4 regions of the Halomonas sp. CSM-2 genome follow, and region 4 is predicted to be linked to each of the others. Evidence: predicted binding sites of a transcription regulator. Region 4 holds the regulator's gene; each other region holds the start of a gene.
The links. The regulator sigma-54, encoded in region 4, starts transcription at its own class of promoters, with help from an activator protein. The targets are predictions, from matches to a motif close to TGGCACNNNNNTTGCTNT.

Region 1: a site for sigma-54 is predicted at 2,780-2,797, ahead of glnA (glutamate--ammonia ligase). Genes of this name have one in related genera too.
Region 2: a site for sigma-54 is predicted at 1,800-1,817, ahead of B7L15_RS02025 (HAD-IIB family hydrolase). Genes of this name have one in related genera too.
Region 3: a site for sigma-54 is predicted at 2,591-2,608, ahead of B7L15_RS15175 (NCS1 family nucleobase:cation symporter-1). Genes of this name have one in related genera too.

Annotation. Positions count from the first base shown of each region.
Region 1 is NZ_NBYR01000003.1:146,617-152,256, reverse strand. It holds gene glnL (nitrogen regulation protein NR(II)) at 1-340, opposite strand, end outside; gene B7L15_RS03570 (DUF4124 domain-containing protein) at 547-1,077, opposite strand; gene glnA (glutamate--ammonia ligase) at 1,158-2,564, opposite strand; gene B7L15_RS03560 (hypothetical protein) at 3,103-3,675, shown strand; gene B7L15_RS03555 (acyltransferase family protein) at 3,672-4,706, opposite strand; gene B7L15_RS03550 (alpha/beta hydrolase) at 4,823-5,640, shown strand, end outside.
Region 2 is NZ_NBYR01000002.1:114,897-120,536, forward strand. It holds gene B7L15_RS02015 (hypothetical protein) at 1-311, opposite strand, end outside; gene B7L15_RS02020 (OmpA family protein) at 485-1,474, shown strand; gene B7L15_RS02025 (HAD-IIB family hydrolase) at 1,898-2,806, shown strand; gene B7L15_RS02030 (glycosyl transferase) at 2,803-4,023, shown strand; gene B7L15_RS02035 (methyl-accepting chemotaxis protein) at 4,098-5,640, opposite strand, start outside.
Region 3 is NZ_NBYR01000017.1:91,361-97,000, reverse strand. It holds gene B7L15_RS15180 (LysR family transcriptional regulator) at 47-970, shown strand; gene B7L15_RS15175 (NCS1 family nucleobase:cation symporter-1) at 1,015-2,535, opposite strand; gene B7L15_RS15170 (nitrilase-related carbon-nitrogen hydrolase) at 3,073-3,939, shown strand; gene hydA (dihydropyrimidinase) at 3,971-5,410, shown strand; gene B7L15_RS15160 (NAD(P)-dependent oxidoreductase) at 5,469-5,640, shown strand, end outside.
Region 4 is NZ_NBYR01000005.1:92,252-97,891, forward strand. It holds gene pmbA (metalloprotease PmbA) at 1-37, shown strand, start outside; gene B7L15_RS05370 (HPr family phosphocarrier protein) at 59-328, opposite strand; gene rapZ (RNase adapter RapZ) at 385-1,266, opposite strand; gene B7L15_RS05380 (PTS sugar transporter subunit IIA) at 1,343-1,816, opposite strand; gene hpf (ribosome hibernation-promoting factor, HPF/YfiA family) at 1,821-2,129, opposite strand; gene B7L15_RS05390 (RNA polymerase factor sigma-54) at 2,216-3,637, opposite strand; gene lptB (LPS export ABC transporter ATP-binding protein) at 3,742-4,491, opposite strand; gene lptA (lipopolysaccharide transport periplasmic protein LptA) at 4,502-4,996, opposite strand; gene lptC (LPS export ABC transporter periplasmic protein LptC) at 5,000-5,578, opposite strand; gene B7L15_RS05410 (KdsC family phosphatase) at 5,585-5,640, opposite strand, start outside.

The sequences.
Region 1 (5,640 bases), on a different contig from region 4:
CGCGGGAAATCTGCATCAGCCGGTCGCGGGGCTCGACCTCCAGCAACAGTTCCGTGTCGGACAGGGGGGTTACCGTATAGTCGACGGTGAGCGGATCGCGATTCAGCGGCGTAATGCGCGCCTCACGCTGGGTAAAGGGATGAAACGCATCGCGGGCTTTGGCCAACACCTCATCGATGCTTTCATCACCGCCCAGCATCTCGTCCAGGCTCATCCCCCGCACACGGCTGAGGCTAACGGCAAACAACGCCTCTGCGGCAGGATTCATCCAGCACACATTGAGGCGGCCGTCCAGCAGCAGCACCGCCGTGGTGAGGTGTTCAAGTAAACGCTGGTGCATGGTGATGTCTTGCAAAGTCGCCTCGTCCATTATCTTGGGTCAGCCTTCCGCTGGAAAGATGTAGAGAGAACTGCAAAAAGCGCGCCAAATGGGCCAGCGTGCTGATTTGCACGGCACTTGCGCCGTGTGGCGGTGCATGGCGAGTCGTTTTAGCGCAGGTCATCGACGCTTCCAGCGACCACATGCACCATAATGGCGCATTGACGCTATTCTGCCACCACAATCGTCACCGTGTTTGTGCGGTGCTGCCGTCGCCCATGGCTATCCAATAGCTCAGCCTGAAGCCGATGCCGACCGGTGGGCAAGTTTGCCAACCAGAACACATCGCTGTGCAGCGCCGACTGGCTAAGCTTGCCATTCACCCGCAGCTGTACCCGATGATCATCACGTAACCGGGGGCTAATACTCAGCATTACCGGCGTGTCGGCACCCACCTCGGTGCCATCGCTTGGCGAGCGAATCTGGAAGCGGTCGTAAGGCATGAAGGGCTGGCCAGGTGAGGTGGCCGGTGGCTCATCGGACCTCTCGGCGTATTCGCTTGGCAATCCAGGCAACGGCGCCAGCTCAAGCGCTTCCCCACCCTCGCTCGGGGTGTCGGAAAAGGTGACATTGCCGTGTTCATCGACCACTCGATAGACGGTTGATGATGCAGCCGTAACATCCACCCATACGGCCAGCACCAGACCAAGGCCGATGCCCCAGCCTTTGGTCAGCGCCATTAACACCTTGCGCAACATGCGTCCCCCTCAACTAAAAAACCCCGCCGTGGCGGGGTTTAGGATCATCTGCACCACATAGGTGAGATTAGCCGCTGTTGTTAGCAGCTATAATACATATCAAACTCGACCGGATGCGTGGTCATGCGGATCCGCTCCACGTCTTCCATCTTGAGTTCGATGTAGGCATCGATCATTTCGTCGGTGAACACGCCACCTTCGGTCAGGAAGGCCCGGTCGGTGTCCAGCGCTTCCAGCGCCTGATCCAGGCTGCTTGCCACGGTGGGTACCGACTTGCCTTCTTCCGGCGGCAGGTCGTACAAGTTCTTGTCCATGGCGTCGCCAGGGTGAATCTTGTTCTTGATGCCGTCGATACCGGCCATCAGCATCGCCGCAAAAGCCAGGTACGGGTTGGCCGTCGGGTCAGGGAAGCGGGTTTCAACACGCTTGCCTTTCGGGCTGGCCGTGTACGGAATACGAATGGATGCCGAACGGTTACGGGCACTGTAAGCCAGCATGACCGGTGCCTCGAAACCCGGTACCAGGCGCTTGTACGAGTTGGTAGAAGCGTTGGTGAAGGCGTTCAGGGCACGGGCGTGCTTGATGATGCCGCCAATATAGTAAAGCGCCATTTCGGAGAGACCCGCGTACTCGTCGCCTGCGAACTGGTTGGTACCGTCCTTCCAGAACGACTGGTGAACGTGCATGCCCGAACCGTTATCACCCACCAGCGGCTTCGGCATGAAGGTTGCCGTTTTGCCGTAGGCATGCGCCACGTTGTGGATCACATACTTCATTTCCTGAACTTCGTCGGCTTTCTTCACCAGCGTGTTGAACTTCACACCGATTTCGTTCTGACCAGCGTTGGAAACTTCGTGGTGGTGAACTTCTACCGACTGGCCGATCGCTTCCAGGGTGTTACACATGGCACCACGGATATCGTGGAAGCTGTCGACCGGTGGAACCGGGAAGTAGCCGCCTTTAACACGCGGACGGTGGCCCAGATTGCCACCTTCTACCTGGCTGTCCGTGGCCCATGCACCTTCTTCAGACGTGATCTTGTACATGGCGCCCTGGATGTCGGATTTCCAGTGGACTTCGTCAAAGATGAAAAACTCGGGCTCAGGACCGAAGAAAGCCGTGTCGCCAAGACCGGTTGACTGCAGGTACGCCTCGGCGCGCTTGGCAATGGAGCGTGGGTCACGGTCATAGCCCTGCATGGTGGCCGGTTCGATAATGTCACAGCGCAATACCAGCGTGGCATCTTCAGTGAACGGATCGAGATAGGCAGTGCCATCTTCGGGGCGCAGAATCATGTCGGATTCGTTGATGCCCTTCCAGCCGTTGATGGACGAACCATCAAACATCTGACCGTTTTCGAAAAACTCTTCGTCCACATCGCGGGCAGGCACGGTCACGTGCTGCTCTTTACCGCGGGTGTCGGTGAAACGCAGGTCTACCCACTTAACATCATGCTCTTCAATTAGCGCGAGAGTCTTGGCTGACATAGTGTCCTCCGGTATGAGCGTGGCTTAAAGCTAATGACAGTAAGCTACCAATAAATGTTGTTCGACATGTCGCGTGCATCATGGCACGCCTGCCTTGCTTATTCACTCAACGTTTGTCCGTTGCCATCAACAGAACGTCTAGCGATAGAAACCGGCTAATGTTGTAGCACGCCGCCAGGCGATTTGCCTATGACCTACTAGCCGCTACCGCAAATAATGCAGGTTGCGTGCCAATATTGCACCAATATGGCATAAAATAATGGCAAATAGTTGTTTTTAAATGACTTTAAAAATCACTCTGGTGCCACTTCATGTTGCATATCAGGCATAAACGTCCATTCAGAACCCAATGTCGCCAACTATTGCACCACAAATAAGCAAGAACAGACTTAATTGCACCACAGAGGTGCACTCGATATTGCAGCCAAATTCACCCGCTTAATTTACTTGCGCGCCAAACGGTAGAGACTATAGTAAACTTTTATACACAATCAGTTACAATAAGCAAAAACCAGACACATAGACCGGAGGGCAACCCATGAAGTCGGTCTGCTTTATTATCGACACCAGCGTAACGGGTGCCCAACTGCCCCGCCATTTACGCAACATTCACCTAGCAGCCGCCGACCATCCCGCTTTCACACTGCAGATAACCAGTTTGCTCCGTGACCCCCGGTTAACCCTGATGGAGCAACGCTTCGCTGCCCACTGCACCACCCTGCCGGGCACCGCGCTGGGTGCGCGGCTGAACCATGCGGCCGCCACCAGCCAGGCCGAATGGCTGGTGTTTGCCCTCCACGCCACGGCCCTGCCGGTGACCCTCTGGGTGGCAATGTTTCCCATGCTGGATAGCTACGCCGTGGATGCCGTCGTGCTCGGCCCCAGTGAGCCCACCTTTCCCGCACGCCTGTTACAACGCTTTTTAGCCTCAGCGCTTCAATCGCCGCCTTACATAGCGGTACGACGAACGTGGTTGGAGCGTCTGGGCGGCTTCGACCCCGACCTCGACCGCAGCGCCCTGCACGACTTCATGCAGCGACTGCATGCCTGCCCCACCCGCATTCATACGTTGACCAACGACAATGCCACTACCTCGCCAGGGGTCGCCTAGTGCATGGCCACATTCAGTTGTTTGCCAAACATCATCGCCCCGATTCTGGATGTATTGACCACCTTGCTTAGCAAGATACAGCCCGTCATGCTTACCAACGCAAGCATTACGGCGTAAACCACGATGGGCAGCGATAAAGGCGCGATGATCAGGTCGGTGGCGATGAAAAACATCGGATGCGCCAGATAGATGCCAAACGAATACACATTGATCTGGCGGACCCAATTCGGTGCCGTATAGCCCTTGAGCTGACGTGTGGCACAGAGCGTAAACAACACAAAGAACGGAATGACCCAGACCTCTTTTGATGTAAAGGCCGGCAGGTGGGCAAGTGTTGCCACACCAAGCCCAAGTACAAACAGGCCCAGGCAGGCCGGGTGGGCCAGATACTTCATCCACTGCGGTCGCTGGGCTTTGATGCCATCAGGGGCCAGCGGGTAGTAACGCACGAGCACCAACGCCAGGAAAAACAGGTAAAGCCAGCCCAGCGGCGCCACCCAGAGCAGATACCCCGGCGGATTGACGCCCTGCCAGTACGCCGTTCCCCAGTAGGCCATGCTGATCAGGCAAGATAGCCAGAACCACGGTAACGGGTTGACTCGCCAGAGGCGCAAGCGGGTAAACAGCCAATAACCGACATAAAACTGCATCGCAATGATCAGGAAGTAACCGTGCCAGCCGGCATAAACAAAATACTCAACGGCATTGGCCCAGAAGTTGACCGGGTCACCTTCTGCCCCCCTTTTCGCCCACTCCGCCGTTGAATAGATAAATCCATAAACGAAATACGGCAGCATGACGTATTTGACCCGCTGGCGTATGAACCCTTCAGGCACCGCTTTATCGTAGCGAACGGCAAATACGAACACCGAAATAAACAGGAAAATCGGCGTCCCCAATACCAGGGGGATACGCATGAAATCAGTGACGAGGTTGTCGACGTACTTGTTGACCTGGTCCATCAAGTGGAATAAAAAAACGGCTATACAGCCGTAAGCTCTAAGCCAAAAGATTTCTTCCACTTTCTGCATGAACCCTCCCGCCACGTTGTGTTGCGCGACGCCGACGCATTAGCATCTTGAACATCCCACCCCGTGAGTTGTCCGACCCCGGTAGAACACGAGAATTCCCGACAGACGAGGTGCTCATGAGGAAACGCCCACTTTGGCGGCTCGGATTCATCAGCCTGTTTGGTTTACTCGCGGGGCTGTTGGCGGCCACTTCAACCGCCCTCGCCAGCAGTGTGGAGCGACACCATTTCGATTCGCCGACGTTGGGCAACCCCTACCCCTACACGGTTTACCTGCCTGATGGCTATGCTGAAAACAGCGACACCGTCTACCCTGTGGTTTACCTCCTGCACGGCTCGTTTGGTAACGAACGCGACTGGCTGGCCAAGGGCAATTTGCAGCAGACCGCTGACCGGTTGATTCGTGCCGGGCACATTCCGCCCAGCGTCTTCATCATGCCCGGCAGCCGCAGCTGGTGGGTCGATGGCCATAACGAAGCGGCCCGCAGTGCCTTTTTCAACGACCTCATGCCCCATGTGGAAAACCACTACCGTGTGGGCGACGAGCGCTCGATGCGCGGCGTGGGTGGGCTCTCGGCCGGCGGTTTTGGCGCGATTAACTTCGCCCTGGAGCGCCCCGACCTTTTCGCGGCCGTCGCCGCGCTCAGTCCCGCGAGCTATGTGCCTTTTCCACCCAACAACTCCTCTGCCAACCGTCACCCTGCCTTTCTTGACGAGCAGGGCGAGTTCGACCGCCAGCTTTGGCAGCAGTTGAACTACACCGCGCACCTTGAGGATTACCGCATCAAAGTGACGCCTCGCCCCTTGGAAGAGCATAGCGACGTGCCCCACGTTCCAATGTATATCAGCGCAGGGCGCAGTGATGTATATGACGCCGAGTTTCACGCCCGGCAACTGCGCCAGGCCATGGAAAAGATTCAACCCACCTCAGTGCA
Region 2 (5,640 bases), on a different contig from region 4:
CTGCTGGGCAGAGGTTTGGTGGTCAGGTTGGCACCGCGCGAGACCAGTTCACTGGTGAGCAGAGTCCGAAAGCCGCGGCCAAATTCGCCGCCGCTGTAGGCGTGGTTGGCGTCTTGCGGGGCATCCGGGATGTGTAAATCGCGGAAACGGACACGCTCGCGCTTCAGGATCTGCGTCGCCTCATGGCGGGCAAGAACATTCCAGTGATGGGCAGCCTGCATGCGCTGCTGTTCACTATAGGGATACGTAGTGGCAATGGGCGCTTGCGAGGTATTGGCATAGAAGCAGCCACTTAGCGTCAGACAGGCCATGCCGATGACGAGTGGGCGTAGCGCTGACGAGGGTATATCAATTTTACGGGTGCGCACCGGGTGGTTCCTTCTCGCTACGAAACGGCTTTTTGATAGACTAGGCAGCGCTAATGACAACGCCACGCATTAATAGTCGGCCAGGGGGCCAAAAACTTGAATGAGTAATCACACGGATGCTTGAAGATCACCGCAGTGGACCTCGCCACGACTCGCTCATGTCCCCGTACCGTGAAGATGACAGCGGTAGCATCTGGATGGTGAGCTACATCGATATCATGACGCTGCTGGTGGCGCTGTTTGTGATCATTATTGCGGCAGCCGGTGCCACAAGCCCGGCGTGGATGGCCACAGAACCACCACCTGAACCGCTTTTTGATTCGCCTCTGCCGCTTGAAGTACCGCTGCCAGAAGCCCTTGCCAATATGCGTGATGAGCGAAGATATTCAACCAACTGGCTGGGTGGCGAGTTGCTGACCAGCACGATCACGGCGGCTCAGGGGGTGGCTGGGCGCCCCAGACGAACCACGCGGGGTGTCCCCCCGCTGCTCGCCATGCCTGACCCGGTAGCAGAATCACCAGCCGCGTTGCCTGAACGCCGTTTGCCGATGCCCTTGGTGCCGGTTGAACAGTCAGCGCTTCAATTTCCGCTGGCTGATTATATGGTGGTCCTCACGGATAACCCCCCAAGTAATGTCGAGACGCTCAGCGATAATGCCATTGACGCTGCATTGGCCCTGAGAGAGCAGATGGAGAGCTCCCCTTATCTACCTGATTTAGAAGGTGTCGAAGTCTCACGGGTAGAAGAAGGTATCAGTTTGCGAGTGCAGGACAAGCTGCTGTTTCCCTCAGCAGAAGCCGGGTTAACCGATGGTGGAAGCGAACTGATCAGCACGTTGCTTGACACCATCCAGCGTTATGACGGTGAAGTATGGGTTGAGGGCCATACGGATAGTCGAACGATTGACACCCCTGAATATTCATCCAACTGGGCGCTATCCAGTGCCCGGGCGATCGCGATTGTGGAGGCCTTGGAAGAGGCGGGCGTTGCATCGGATCGCTTACGTGCCGTTGGGCTGGCGGCTACTCAATCCCTGGCAGATAATGACACGGCAGAAGGGCGGGCGCGTAACCGCCGAGTCGAAGTTGTCATCCACGTAGAATAAAACCCTTGCAGAAAAAAAGCCCGCCGGGGAAGGCGGGCATAAAGGGCTTGGCTCACTGCAGCCCACTGGCAGAGGGGGTGGGGTGTACAGGGTTGCCAGTGGGTACAATTTGAGTATAGCTATTTATTAAGTCTTGCCAAGCTTTGTATTGGTTTTTTTGTTATCAAATGTAATGCTGGGCGGCACCATCCTGGCGCTGGTGTCTGTGCATGCCCTCCCTGAGTGCACCAAAAAAGCGCGCTGCAATGTCTGCCTCGGGGGCAACCGTTCTCGCCTCTGGGTATTCCCCCTCTCCACCTTATGGATATCAAAGCGTTAAAAGTGTTGGCACGTATTGTGCTAGGCAATAAACACGCTGTCATCGCCATCTCCAACAAGTGGTGATTGAGCGCGTCCACCGCTTAGCAGTAGAGAGGCTGCGCCATGCTTGAACACGCCAGCGCTTCGGCGCCCCCCGATGACCAAGTGGAGCTGTCGCGCCTCGTGGTCACCGACCTCGACGGTTCGCTGCTTGACCACCATAGCTATGACGCTTCCCCGGCGAGGACTTGGCTCGCCCGATTAAAGCAGGCGAAGATACCGGTGATCCCCGTGACCAGTAAAACGCGTGCTGAACTGCTTCCTCTGCGTGAAACGCTTGGGCTAACGATGACCCCGTTCGTGGCTGAAAATGGTGCTGTCATCGGCCTTCCGCCTGGTTGGTGCCACGCGCGGCTGGATCGGCCGGGCAACGGCCGCGACGGGATGGTCATCAAGCATCCAAGCGTTGATATTGGCTTTATTCGGGCCCGTTTGAAGGTCTGGCGCAAACGGCTCGATGTGCGGTTTACCCCGATGAGTGAGCTTACCCTTGACGACTTGACGGGGCTGACCGGACTCGACGCTATCCAGGCACAACTTGCCCGCCAGCGCGAGGGTAGCGAGCCCTTGCTGTGGCACGACGATGACGCGTCGCTGGAGACGTTTCGCCGCGCCCTGGAAGGTGACGGCCTGCAACTTACCCAGGGTGGCCGCTTTTATCATGTTATGGGTCGTGCATCCGACAAGGGCAGTGCGGTCACCTGGCTGGTTGGGCGATTCCGGGCGCTGCGCGGTCGTGAGCCGCTGTCCATCGGCCTGGGCGATGGCCCCAACGACGTGTCGATGTTAAACGTCGTCGATCAGGCGGTCGTGATCCGTGGCCACCATGAGCTGACGGTTAACCCTACTAACCCCCATCTTTACCGCACACAAGCCACTGGCCCCGAGGGCTGGGTGGAAGGCATGTCTCACTGGTGGGGTAACGCGTTTACGCCGACCAATCCGCGTGATGCAAAGGAGGCAAACGCATGAGTGATTTCCACCAGAATGGCGTGATTACTGACTTTCACAATCTGACGCGTCGCCCGGTTGAGGCGCTGGAAGAAGAACTCAGCCAGTTTGCCCGGCGGCGCCCGATGGGGTTGATCCTGCCATCATTGTTTTCAGAGCTTGAGGGTCCGGCACTTTCGGCCATTGTCGATGAGCTGGTCAAGGTACCCTACCTCGGCGAGATCGTGATTGGCCTGGACCGGGCCGATCGCGAGCAGTTTTTATATGCACGGGAGTTCTTTTCACGCCTGCCTCAGCACACACGTATCCTATGGAACGACGGGCCCCGCCTGCGTGCCCTGGACACCGAGCTTGAACAGCACGGGCTGGGCGCACTTGAACCTGGTAAAGGGCGCAATGTCTGGTATTGCGCGGGTTATGTATTGGCGTCTGGGCGGTCATCGGTGGTGGGGCTGCACGACTGCGATATTCTGACCTACGACCGGGGGCTGCTGGCGCGATTGATGTACCCGGTTGCCCATCCCCGTTTTAACTACAGTTTCTGCAAGGGCTACTACCCGCGCATTGCCGAGGGAAAACTCAACGGGCGAGTATCGCGCCTGATGGTGACGCCGCTGCTGAGGGCGCTAAAAACTGTGTGTGGTCCGTTGCCTTACCTCGATTACCTGGACAGCTTCCGCTATCCGCTCTCGGGTGAGTTCGCCATGCGTAGCGACGTGTTGGAGGGGATCCGCATCCCGGCAGACTGGGGGCTTGAGATTGGCGTTCTCTCCGAGCTTCAGCGCAATTACTCGCCGCGTCAGCTTTGTCAGGTCGACATTGCCGATGCCTACGACCATAAGCACCAGCCGGTCAGCGAGGAAAACCCTGATACCGGTTTGAACCGCATGAGCCTGGATATCGCCAAAGCCCTTTACCGAAAGCTGGCCACTCAAGGGATCACGTTCAGCAGTGAAGATTTTCGCACCCTGAAAGCCACCTACTACCGGCTGGCGTTGGACCTGATCGAGGCTTATGACCATGACGCCACTATGAACGGTTTGAGTCTGGATCGTCACAGCGAAGAGCAGGCCGTTGAACTGTTCGCCAGCAACCTGCTGGAAGCGGGCAACCTGTTTCTGGATAATCCCCGCGAACGACCCTTTATTCCCAGTTGGAACCGCGTTCAGGCAGCGGTGCCCGACATTCTAACGCGAATGCATGAGGCAGTAGAGCTGGATAACCAGGGCGATGTTTAAGGTGGTTTTAGCCAATGTGCGAGGACTGGCTGGGCAGGCCATGTAAGGGACTTGCCCAGCCAGAAAGGCTTTATTTAGCCATGGCGAGAGGAGGGAAGGGTCTGCATTGCGGCTTGGGACCCGGCAATCTGGAAATGTGAAACCCGCTGGCGTAGCTCAAAGCTGAGATCCGCCAAGCGTTGGGTGGCCCCGGTGCTTTCTTGTACCAGTCCGGCATTTTGCTGGGTCATTTGATCCATCTGGGTGACAGCCTCGTTGACCTGCTCGATGCCATAGCTTTGTTCCTTGGTAGCCGCCGAGATTTCTTTCACTAACGTATCAAGCTGCCGAATATTGTCGACGATACCGCTAATCACGCTACCGGTGTCGCGCACCTGGCGGCTACCTTGCGTGATATGGGTGTCAGAGTTGTCGATCAGTGTCTTAATCTCTTGTGCCGCTGCCGCTGCCGCTGAACGGCTGGCCAGTTGGCGGACTTCACTGGCGACCACGGCAAAGCCACGCCCCTGTTCACCCGCCCGAGCCGCTTCAACAGAGGCGTTAAGCGCCAATATATTGGTTTGAAATGCAATCGAGTCGATCGTCTCGATGATACTGCTCATTTGTTTCGCGCTATCGTTAATCGTCGACATGGTATCGATCACCGATGCCATCGCTTCGCTACCTTGCTGAGCATTGTCGGTGGTTTTGCTTGCCAACTGGCTTGCGTGGTCAGCGTGTTCGGCGTTTTGTTTTACCGTTGCCGTCAGTTGCTCCATGCTGGAAGCGGTCTCGGCGAGAGACGCCGCTTGTTGTTCTGTCCGCGTGGATAACTCTTCGTTAACGCCGACGATCTGTTCAACAGAGGTGTTCACGTTATCCGCGCTCTGGTGAATGCTGCCAATGGTGTCTGATAGCGTTTCACGCATACGATCAATATCAAACAGCAGGCTTTGCTGATCGCGGGCGGAGAGTTGTGTCGTGCGCGTTAAATCGCCGTCGGCAATATGCCGAACCACGCTGGCGGCGTAGCGTGGGTCACCCCCTAAACGGCGGGACACATCGCGAATCACCCAGCCCATCAGTAGCGTCACCGGCACCCCAATGATCAGCAAAATAACGGCTGAGCGAATCAGACTCGACACAAACGCCGCGTTGATATCGTCGACATACACGCCGGAGGCCAGCGACCACCCCCATTCGGGCAAGTGGTCGACGTAGCTCAACTTGGGAATTTGCTCCTCACCGCCCAGGCGGGTGGAGTAGTAACCTACGTGACCGCCTCCAGCCTGCGCCACTTCGAGCAGCTCGGCATACAGCAGTAGGCCGCTGGCATCCTGGTAGTCCGTCATGCTGGTGCCGGTATCGCGGCTAGGGTGAGAAACGATGTTCAGGTCGTTATCAAACGCAAAAATATACTCGCCGTCCCCAAAGCGAACGCTGGCCATGTTGTCTACGGCCCGCTCTTGGGCTTCTTCAAGGCTCAGTTCTCCTGCATCGACTTTTGCCTGGAGCGCCTCAATCTGGCTATGTACGCTTTCGATAACGTACTGCAGGCTATCCCGCCGTTCACTCTCGATGGTTTGTCGATTTTCCCATGCCAGCCAACCGACCATTAACAGCATGGCGATCCAGATA
Region 3 (5,640 bases), on a different contig from region 4:
TTCCTCTATCATTAAATCAACTGATTACTCGCCATGAGAGCTTGATATGCCCGCGCTTGGTCAAATGAGCGACTATGAGATTCGCCTGATTCGTATTTTTCAAACAGTGGTGGAGTGCGGTGGCTTTACGGCGGCCGAGACCACGCTGGGCATCAGCCGGTCGGCAATCAGCCAGCACATGAACGATCTGGAAGGACGGCTAGGCTTTTCGCTGTGCCAGCGTGGGCGTGGCGGGTTCAGCCTAACCGAGGAAGGCAAAGAGATTTATCAGGCAGGCCTGACGCTGCTTTCCGCGCTTGAAACCTTCAAAAGCGATGTCAACGCGCTGCATCAAACCATCAAGGGGGAGCTGAATATTGGTATTACCGACAACCTGGTGACGCTACCCGCCATGCATGTCACCCATGCGCTGACCAGGCTCAGCGCCCCGGAACACGATGTGACACTGAACATACACATGGAGCCCTCGGATGCGGTGATTCGCGGCGTGATGGACGGCCACATGCACGTCGGCGTGGTGCCAGCGGTCAACCTGCCCACCAGCCTGAGTACTCAGCATCTCTACGACGAACCTTCCTATCTGTACTGCTCGGTGGGACACCCGTTGTTCGATAAGGCCAGTGACCGCCTCACGTTGGACGAGCTTGCACAGCATCCCGCCATATCACCACGCTATCCGCTACCTGCTGAGGCACGCCAGGCCCACGATGACCTCAACCTGCGCGCCTCGGCGTCAGACCGTGAGGGCGCGGCGTTTTTGATTCTCACCGGGCGTTTTATGGGATTTCTTCCCGAACACGTCGCCGACCAGTGGGTCTCGGCGGGCAAAATGCGCGCCCTGAATACCACAAGTCAGCACTACCTTATTCCCTTTGTGCTTATTGCACGTCGCGATCGCCGCCCCAATCGTGTGGTTGACGCCTTTTTACACTTCATCAATACGCCACAAACACCAACACCCGGCATTTAGCCGGGTGTTGGTGAGATATGTTGGAGAAGCGCACGTCGCGCGAACTAAGGTAGTTGCTCGGCCGGCTCCTTGTCAGCCACCGGCGCCGGACCCACCGACGGTGCGGAGGAAAGCACCTGACTTGCGACATAATAAACGATCGCGCCAAGCGCCGAGCCGGTAAACCAGCCGTAGTCGTAGAACCAGTACATCGTACCGGTGGTCAGCGAGATTAGCGTTAGCGCAACGGGCACGCCAAAGGCGATAAAACCGGCAATGTTCACCGCCGGATAAACATGGCTGTCCATATACAGACTGGGCACATCCAGGCGCTGTTTTTTAATCAAAAAGTAATCCACGGCCATGATACCGGCAATCGGGCCAAGCAGGCTGGAATAACCCAGCAGCCAGTTGGAGTACATCTGTTCCAGCGATACCCCTGGCGGGATGATGCCCGCTTTTTGGAGCAGGTCATAGCCCATCAGCAACACACCCACCGCACCAGTCATCAGTACACCACGGGTCTGATTAATCATTTTGGGCGCAATATTCTGAAAATCATTGGTCGGCGAGACAATATTCGAGGCCGTGTTGGTAGAAATCGTGGCGATGATAATCAGCAGCATCGCCAGCACTACCCAGAACGGGCTATCGATATAGCCGATCAACCGCACCGGGTCGGCCACGGTTTGACCGACAAGCGTCTCTGAGGCAGCGGTCATCACCACACCCAGTGAGGCAAAGAAAAACATTGTCAACGGCAGGCCAATCACCTGCCCGACAATCTGATCTTTCTGACTTTTGGCAAAACGACTGAAATCGGGAATATTCAGCGACAGGGTCGCCCAAAAGCCTACCATGGCGGTTAACCCGGCAAAGAAGTAGCCATACACTGACGCCCCTTCGGGACGCGATGGCGGCTGAGCCAGAAGCTCGGTCATCGAGGTGTGCGGCCACGCCCACACCATCAAGCCAATACCCACCGCCAATAGCAACGGTGCGGCCAGGGTTTCCAGCCACTTGATCGACTCCGCACCGCGAATGACCACATAAAGATTCATGGCGCCAAACACGAAAAAGCCGATGACTTCACCAACGCCGCCCAGTGCCGCCCACGCGGGTATCAGTTCCGAGAGCAGCAAGTGAATGGCCAGCCCGCCGAACATGGTTTGAATACCAAACCACCCACACCCGACCAGGGCGCGCACCAGACACGGCACGTTGGATCCAAAAATCCCGAACGAAGAGCGCAGCACAACGGGAAAAGGAATCCCGAATTTAGTACCAGGAAAAGCGTTGAGCGTGAGTGGAATCAAGACAATCACGTTGGCCAGTAATATCGCGAACAACGCCTCCCCCACGCTCAAGCCAAAGTAGGCGGTCAACACACCCCCAAGTGTGTAGGTGGGTACACAAATCGCCATCCCCACCCAAAGCGCGGCGATATTCCACTTAGTCCAGGTTCGTTCACTCGCCTGGGTAGGCGCGATGTCCTTGTTGAAGCGCGAGCTATCGCGAACATCGTCCCCCACATCCAATTCAATCAGCCCTTCTCGGTCTACCATCTGAGAGGTTGTTTTCGTCATTGGTCTCTCCTCAGTGTCATCTGCTTCCCGGAAAACCCTCACGGTCTGAGGCTCCCAAGCAATAAGCATGCCGACCGCCCGGCACTATCACTTAACTTATTGATGGAAAACTGTCTTCCGGGACAAGAATTTTATTATTGTCTTCATCTTGCTGCCCTTTAGGACACTACATACCCGACGGATTCAAAAAGGCTAGATCAAAAAAAATATTTGCACCAATTTTCAACATTAAAATTATGCCTAAAGACCCAAAATAATAACTAAACACATGATTTAAAAGACATATAAAAAAACATCAAAGCAGTGCAATGACTCACCATATTAGGGAAAACGCAAATCAAAAAGAAAAATAGCAAATTAACTCAACGAGTTAAAAAGGCCATTAAAAAAATATTCAACTAACTTGCTAAAAATCACATCCTGACGATACTTTCTTAAAAGCTGCCCTTACAGTCAGCTTTAGACTCCGCTACCCACCGTCAGATCATTAATTAATCCTGATGCAGTGAGCTAACACTAATAACGGGAGAGACGCTAATGCAGAAGATGAAAATCGGCCTGATTCAAATGGGCCTGAAAACCAGCACCGACCTAGAACCCGCGGCCATCCGCGACGCCATGAACGAAGCCCATCTGCCGATGATCGAGAAAGCGGCAGAACAGGGCGTGCAGGTGCTCTGCTTTCAGGAAGTGTTCAACCAGCCCTATTTTTGCCCCAGTCAGGACGGCAAATGGTATGCCGCCGCCGAGCAGGTGCCGGAAGGCCCCACCTGCCAGATGATGCAGAAACTCGCCGCCAAACACCGCATGGTGATCATCGTCCCGGTGTACGAAGAAACCGAGACCGGCGTTTACTACAACACCGCCGCGGTGTTCGATGCCGACGGCAGCTATCTGGGCAAGTACCACAAAACGCATATCCCCCAGATCGCAGGCTTTTGGGAGAAGTTTTTCTTCAAGCCGGGCAAATCCAACTGGCCGGTCTTCGATACCGCCTTTGGCAAGATTGGTGTGTATATCTGCTATGACCGCCACTTCCCCGAGGGCTGGCGGGCGCTCGCCCTCAACGGCGCCGAGGTGATCTTCAACCCTTCCGCTACTGTCGCCGGGCTTTCGCAGTACCTTTGGGAGCTTGAGCAACCCGCCTCGGCCGCGGCCAACGGCTGCTTTATTGCCGCCATCAACCGCGTTGGTACCGAAGCACCCTGGAATATCGGCAATTTCTATGGCTCCAGCTATATCGTTAACCCGCGCGGCAAGATCGAGGCCCAGGCCAGCGAAACAGAAGACGAACTGCTGGTGCACGAAATCGATTTGGACATGGTTCGCGAGGTACGCAACAACTGGCAGTTCTTCCGCGACCGCCGCCCGGAAACCTACACCCGCCTGACCGACGGCGAATAGCCCGGCCACCTGATAAGCAAAGGAGCGAGCAATGAGCCTATTGATCAAGGGCGGCACTGTCGTCACCAATACCGATACCTACCGCGCCGACGTGCTCTGCGTTGACGGTAAGATTCACGCTATCGGCACTGATTTAGACATACCCGATGGTTGTGAAGTCGTCGATGCCAGCGACCAGCTGGTGATGCCCGGCGGTATTGACCCCCATACCCATATGCAGCTGCCGTTTATGGGTACCGTGGCCAGCGAAGACTTCTACACCGGCACCGCCGCGGCCCTGGCGGGCGGCACCACCTCAATTATCGACTTCGTGATTCCTCAGCCGGGGCAGTCGCTGCTGGAGGCGTTCGAGACCTGGCAGGGGTGGGCCGAAAAAGCCGCCACCGACTTTGCTTTTCACGTGGCGATCACCTGGTGGGACGACAGTGTACGGGAGGAAATGGGCACGCTGGTGCACGAACACGGGGTCAACAGTTTCAAGCACTTCATGGCCTACAAAGGTGCCATCATGGCCACCGATGACATCCTGGTGGAGAGCTTTTCGCGCTGCCTGGAGTTGGGCGCGGTGCCGACGGTTCACGCTGAAAACGGCGAGCTGGTCTACCACATGCAGCAGAAACTGCTCGCCCAGGGCCTTACCGGACCGGAGGCCCACCCGCTTTCGCGCCCGCCCCAGGTAGAAGGCGAGGCTGCCAGCCGCGCCATTCGTATCGCCAGCACCCTGGGTGCACCGATTTATCTGGTGCACGTTTCCACCAAGGACGCCGTGGACGAAATTGCCTACGCCCGGGACCAGGGGCACCAGGTTTACGGCGAGTGTCTGGCCGGCCACCTAGTGATCGACGACAGCGTCTACCAGGATACCGACTGGGGCCGCGCCGCGGCGCATGTAATGAGCCCGCCCTTCCGCCCTAAAGGCCATCAGGAAGCGCTTTGGCATGGTCTGCAGTCCGGCAACCTGCAGACCACCGCCACCGACCACTGCTGCTTCTGCGCCGACCAGAAGGCCGCAGGCAAGGACGACTTCACCAAGATTCCCAACGGCACCGCCGGGGTCGAGGACCGCCTGGCCGTACTCTGGGATGAAGGCGTCAACACCGGCAAGCTGTCGCCCCAGGAGTTTGTCGCGCTGACGTCGACCAACACCGCCAAGATTTTCAATCTCTACCCCCGCAAGGGCGCGATTCAGGTGGGTGCCGATGCCGATATCGTGGTGTGGGATCCCAATGGCACGCGGACGATTTCCGCCAAGACCCACCACCAGAACGTCGACTTCAATATCTTCGAAGGCAAGACGGTACGCGGCATCGCCCGCCACACCATCAGCCAGGGCAAATGGGTATGGCGCGACGGCGATCTACACGCCGAGCGCGGTGCAGGCCGGTATTTAGAACGCCCTGCCTACCCTGGCATGTTTGAGCTGCTGGCCAAGCGTGCCGAGCTAAATGCGCCGATGGCAGTCAAGCGCTGACCCATAAAGAACGACCAAGACCAACAGCTGTGCCCATAACAACAGCGGAGGCTCTACCGTGACTAACCAACTGAACCATCTACCCAGCGCCAAAGAGGTCGGCACCTACGACCCAGCTACGCTGGCAAGCAACTTTAGCGATCTGCACCCGCCGCTGACCCATCGCCAGGCGATGATCGAAAGTCAGCGCTGTCTCTACTGCTTCGATGCGCCCTGCGTGGAGGCCTGCC
Region 4 (5,640 bases):
CTGGTTGATTGATGGCATGACCATCGCCGGTAACTAACCAAGCGTTGAAGGCAGGGCTTTACTTGTCTTCGTCAAAGCGAGCGTCGAACAGCGATTGAATGGCATCCAGCGCCTGTTCGGCGTCATCGCCTTCTGCCTTGATGCATAGCTCCGTGCCACAGGGCGCCGCTAGCATCAGCAGTGCCATGATATTGGCGGCATCGGCTTCCTGTTGCTGTTTGCAAATGCGTACGTTGGCGTCAAATTGTTGACTGCACTGAACAAGCTTCGTGGCGGCCCGCGCGTGAAGACCGCGTTGGTTAGTGAGGGTAAGTCTACGTTCTGGCACCCTGGTTCCTTTTGGCTATGAGGGTCTTCGTGATAGCGGGTCAATGTGGCTCGAACTTAAAGCGGCGCGTTAACCGTGTACTGCAAGCCTAGCTCGCGGTGGCGTAATTTTACTTCGCCCTGTTGGCTGGCGATGCGTTGCGCCAGTTGTTCAGCCATATACACGGAGCGATGCTGACCGCCGGTACAGCCGATCGCAATGGTCATGTAGCTGCGCTGGCTATGCTGGTAGGCGGGCAGCCAGCGTTCAAGCCATGCCTGAATATCGCTGGTCATGTCATCGACCAGTGGGTAGCTGGATAAAAACGCAATGATGTCGGCATCGCGGCCAGTGGAGCCTCGTAGCACAGGGTCCCAGTAGGGGTTTGGCAGGCAACGGACATCAAAGACAATATCGGCATCCAGCGGAACGCCGCGCTTATAGCCGAAGGACTCGAAGGTCAGCGTTAGCTCATCGCGCCGCTGATGGGCGACTTGGTCGGTGATGCGCCGACGAAGGTCATGGACTGAAAGCCGCGTTGTGTCGATGGTCAAATCGGCCAGATCGCGTATCTCGTGCAGCGTTTGCTCTTCTTTGTCGATGGCTTCTTCTAGCGTGAGACTGCTGTTGCGCGTGAGCGGATGCCGCCTGCGAGTGGCTGAATAGCGCTCCAGTAAAATACGTGCGTCGGTGGTGAGATACACGATCTGGCACTTGATGGTCCGCTGTCGAAGCTCTTTGAGCAGTTCTGGAAGTTTGGCAAGTGCGCCTGGCAGATTGCGTGCATCAATGCTGACAGCCAAGTGGGAGCGATCACCCTGATCACGCAACTCATCCACCAGCGAGTCCAATAGCATGGCGGGCAGGTTATCAATGGCGTAATAACCCAGATCTTCCAGTGCCTGTAAGGCTATCGATTTGCCTGACCCCGATCGGCCACTAATAATGACGAGTTGCATGAAGGCTCTCTTGCTTGCGGTCAAGCGACTTGGATAAACGCCCCTTGGTCAGGACGGTTCATTACGTGCCGACCTATTAAAGGCTGGCCGCCTGGTCGCGTATCTTGGCGGAGATGAGGTCCAGCAATTCACGTTGACTACCCGACTTACGTAGCTGCTGGCGCGTGTCGGCATCATTCATGATGGAAGCAACTTGTCCCAGCAGTGCGAGGTGGGTGTCGTCGGCTTCTTCAGGCACGAGAAGAACAAACACCAGGTCAACCGGGTCGCCATCAATGGCGTCAAAGTCGACCGCTTCATTGAGTTTGAGAAAGCCGGCGATAGGTGAATCACAGTGCGGGCTTCGAGCATGGGGAATCGCCACGCCGTTGCCAATCCCCGTACTGCCGAGGCGTTCACGACCAATCAAACGGCTGAACACTTCCTGGCTGTCGAGGCTGGGAATGTTTTGTGCGATAAAGGTGCTGAAAAACTCCAGCACCCTTTTTTTGCTGCCCCCGGGCACATCGTAGAGAACGCGTTCCGGGGGGAGGATTGTGGCCAACGTCATTGAATTAACGCACACCTGCGCCCTGGGCGCGGGCTTGTGCTTTTTCCTTATGCTTAACGAGCTGTCGATCAATCTTGTCCGCCAGGGCGTCGATGGCGGCGTACATGTCATTATCGAGGGCCTCAGCATGCAAGTCAGCCCCAGCAGCGTGGAGTGTGCAGGCGGCCTGTTGACGCTCTTTTTCGACCGAGAGCGTTACCTGCACGGTGGTGATGTTGTCGTAATGGCGCTCAACGCGTTCCAGCTTTTCGTTGACATAGTCACGCAAGGCGTCAGTCAGATCTACATGATGACCGGTGATATTGACTTGCATTGACGTACTCCTTATCCGTCGGACTGTCCTTCGATTGTAACCCTTTTTGGCGTTAAGCAAAGCCCTTGTGTTGAGTTTCCGTTTGCTTAACGTAAGCGACGCCGTTCGCTGGACGAAGGGATGCCCATGCCTTCGCGGTATTTGGCAACCGTGCGACGTGCCACGTGGATGCCGGCTTCCTCCAGCAGGATGACAAGACGGCTATCTGACAAAGGTTTGCCGGGGGGTTCTTCCTGAATCAGTTTTTTGAGACGAGCGCGAATGGCCGTGCTGGAGTGGCTGTCGCCGTCCTGGCCACTGATCTGGCTGGAAAAGAAGTATTTAAGCTCGAAAATGCCCCGCGGTGTATGGATGAACTTCTGGGTGGTGACGCGAGAGATGGTCGACTCATGCATCTCTACCGCATCGGCAATATCGGCCAGGATAAGCGGTTTCATGGCCTCTTCGCCGTGTTCGAGAAAGCCGATCTGGCGAGTGATGATTTCGCGGCCGACGCGTAACAGGGTGTCGTTGCGGCTGGAGAGGCTTTTGATCAGCCAGCGGGCTTCCTGCAAGTGATCCTTGAGGAACTGGTTATCATGACTCTTGTCGGCGCGCTTGATCAGGCTAGCGTAGTCGGGTTGAATCCTGAGCTTGGGTAAGGCCTCTGGGTTGAGTTCGAGGTGCCAGCCTTCGTTATCGTGGCGAACTACCAGGTCGGGAATCACGTAGCTATCGTCAGTGGCGCTGTAAACGCTGCCGGGGCGCGGGTCCAGGCTTCTGATCAGTTGGATGACGTCATCGAGTTGCACATCGTCCAGGCCGAGTCTTCGCTTGAGGAGGCGCTGATCATTTTTACCCAGCGCTTCAAGGAACTGGCGAACCAGACGCCGCGCAGGAATCAGCAGCGGTGTGTCACCGGGTAGTGCGGCGAGCTGAAGCATCAGGCATTCGCGAAGATCGCGGGCGAAGATGCCGGTGGGCTCGAACTGTTGCAGTCGCAGTAGAATAGTTTCAACCTCGCGCTGGCTGAGGCCTTCCACGCCCTGGTCTCGCAGTCCTTCGCGGATATCGGCAAGGGGCTGGGTGAGATAACCGTTAGCATCCAGTGCGTCAATCAGGCTCTCGGCCACCAACTGTTCACGTTGGCTCAAATCGGTCATGGCGAGTTGCCAGAGGAGGTGGCCATGCAGCGTTTGCCCGGTGGCCTGGCGCTCGAAGTCAGGTCCCTCGCTACTTGTGCTGCCACTGCCCATCGTATCCTGATAGGTATCTGACCAGTCGCTATCGACGGATAGCTCCTTGGGAATGCTATCTGCCCACTCGCTTGCTTCCGGCTCGCTGTCAGCTTGCTCGCTTTCGCTGAACTCATCTTCCTGCTCGAGCATGGGGTTGGCGTCAAGCGCTTGCTGGATTTCCTGGCGTAAATCGAGCGTTGATAGCTGTAGCAGGGCAATTGCCTGCTGCAGCTGGGGTGTCATGGTGAGCTGAGTGCCGATCCGCAGTTGAAGAGAAGCTTTCATGACCATCTGAGAACCACTCGTTTATCGGAAAGCATCCACCCTAGTGCGAGTTGTGTTTGGGTGCAAGTGCAATAAGTATGCCATCGGCAATAAATATGCCACTGCTGGCTTTAGAGACGGAAATCAGCACCTAGGTAAACGTCACGCACCTCCTGGTTGTCAAGAATGGCGGCCGGCGAACCGCTGGCGATAATATGCCCGTCGCCGACGATATACGCCACATCGCAAATATCCAGCGTTTCACGCACGTTATGATCGGTAATCAATACGCCAATACCTCGCTCCTTCAAGGCGCGGATGATCGACTTGATATCGCCCACGGAGATGGGGTCTACACCTGCGAAAGGCTCATCAAGCAGGATGAACGCAGGCTCTGTCGCGAGGGACCGGGCGATCTCGACGCGGCGCCGTTCGCCTCCGGAAAGGCTCATGCCCATATTGTCGCGGATGTGGGTAATATGGAACTCTTCCAGGAGTGTTTCCAGGCGTGCTTCGCGTCCGGCTCGATCCAGGTCGTGACGGGTTTGTAAAATGGCCATGATGTTGTCGGCGACGGAGAGTTTGCGAAAGATCGACGCCTCCTGGGGCAAATAGCCAATGCCTGCCTTGGCACGCTCGTGCATGGGTGCTCGGGAAAGGTCCAGGCTATCAATCCCGACGCTGCCTGCATCTGCCTTGACCAGGCCGACAATCATGTAGAATGAAGTGGTTTTACCGGCGCCGTTGGGGCCGAGCAAACCGACGATGCTGCCTTGTGAGATATCCAGGTTGATGTCTTTTACGACGCGTCGGCGCTTGTAGCTTTTCGCCAAATGGCGGGCGTATAGCGTTCGTGTTGCGCTGTTGTCGGCAACTGCCATCAGGCTCTCCTTATCCCTCGGGTTGCAGCGTCATGCGGATGCGCTGCGACTCTTGATTGTCGACGTCGGAGCGCGCCTTGACGAACTCGCGGTCGATAAAGTATTCCAGCCGCCCCCCGGTGAAGCGGTCGCCTTGCTGGATGATTTCCGCCTGGTCAATCAACTCGACGCGTCGCTCGGCGACATGGTAAATCACCCTTCGACCCCAGCCTTCCATCGGGCCATCCTGGTCTTCGGGCTGCCGCCGCAAATAGGCCCGTTCGCCCAGCGCCGTGGCCCGCGAGAGCTCGCCTTCCTCATTTCGCTGGATTTCCACTTCGTCGCCTCTTATCAGCATGTTGCCTTGGCGAACTTCGACGTTGCCGGTGTAGACCGCTGTACCGGCGCGCTGATCCAGGTCGAGCTGGTCGGCGACGACTTCAACCGGTTGCTGGTGATTATCTGCGGTTGCGTAAAAAGGCACTAGGCAGGCAGCAGCCATCGCCGTGTAGATAAACGCTTTCATGTTTCATTCCTGTCCGGGTTGCGTCTCCGGAGGGTGGTGGCCTTGAACGTTACCTTCGAGGCGCACCTCCTCCTCGTTGAGCCATGCATCCATTCGCTGTGCTGTCATGCGCTGGGGCGGTTGCTGGAGCAGCACATGAGTATTACTCCACGCATGGGCGGTTTTCCCCTCATAGTGCAGAACGTCCGTGTCGAGCTGCCAGCCTTCATCAGGGGCGATCAATCTTGCATTGCCCGAAAGCGTCAGCTCCTGGGAACGGGTATTCAGCGTACCTATCTCTGACGTGGCGTTCCAGATACGTCGCTCGCTGTCATAAAGCGTGGCGTGCGGCGTTTCGGCGAGTGTTGAGGCGGATTGGGGGGTATGTACCAGACGAGGCGTGGTTAACCCCTGCTGAATATTCCCCTGTTCATCAAACAGTGTAAGCTCGGCATTGTGAAGGACATGACCTGGCTCCTCGGCTCGGGCTTCCGGGTCTGTCGGGACAGTCTGTGGGCCACCTGGGTCCAGCCATACCAGAAAGCCACCCAGAGCCAGCACTATCAGGGCCAGTCCCAGGCGCGTGCGCAGTGTCTTCAGCATAGTGCCTCAGCCGTGTAGATAAGTATCGACGACGGCACCCCAGTGGCCCTGAGCATCGAGTA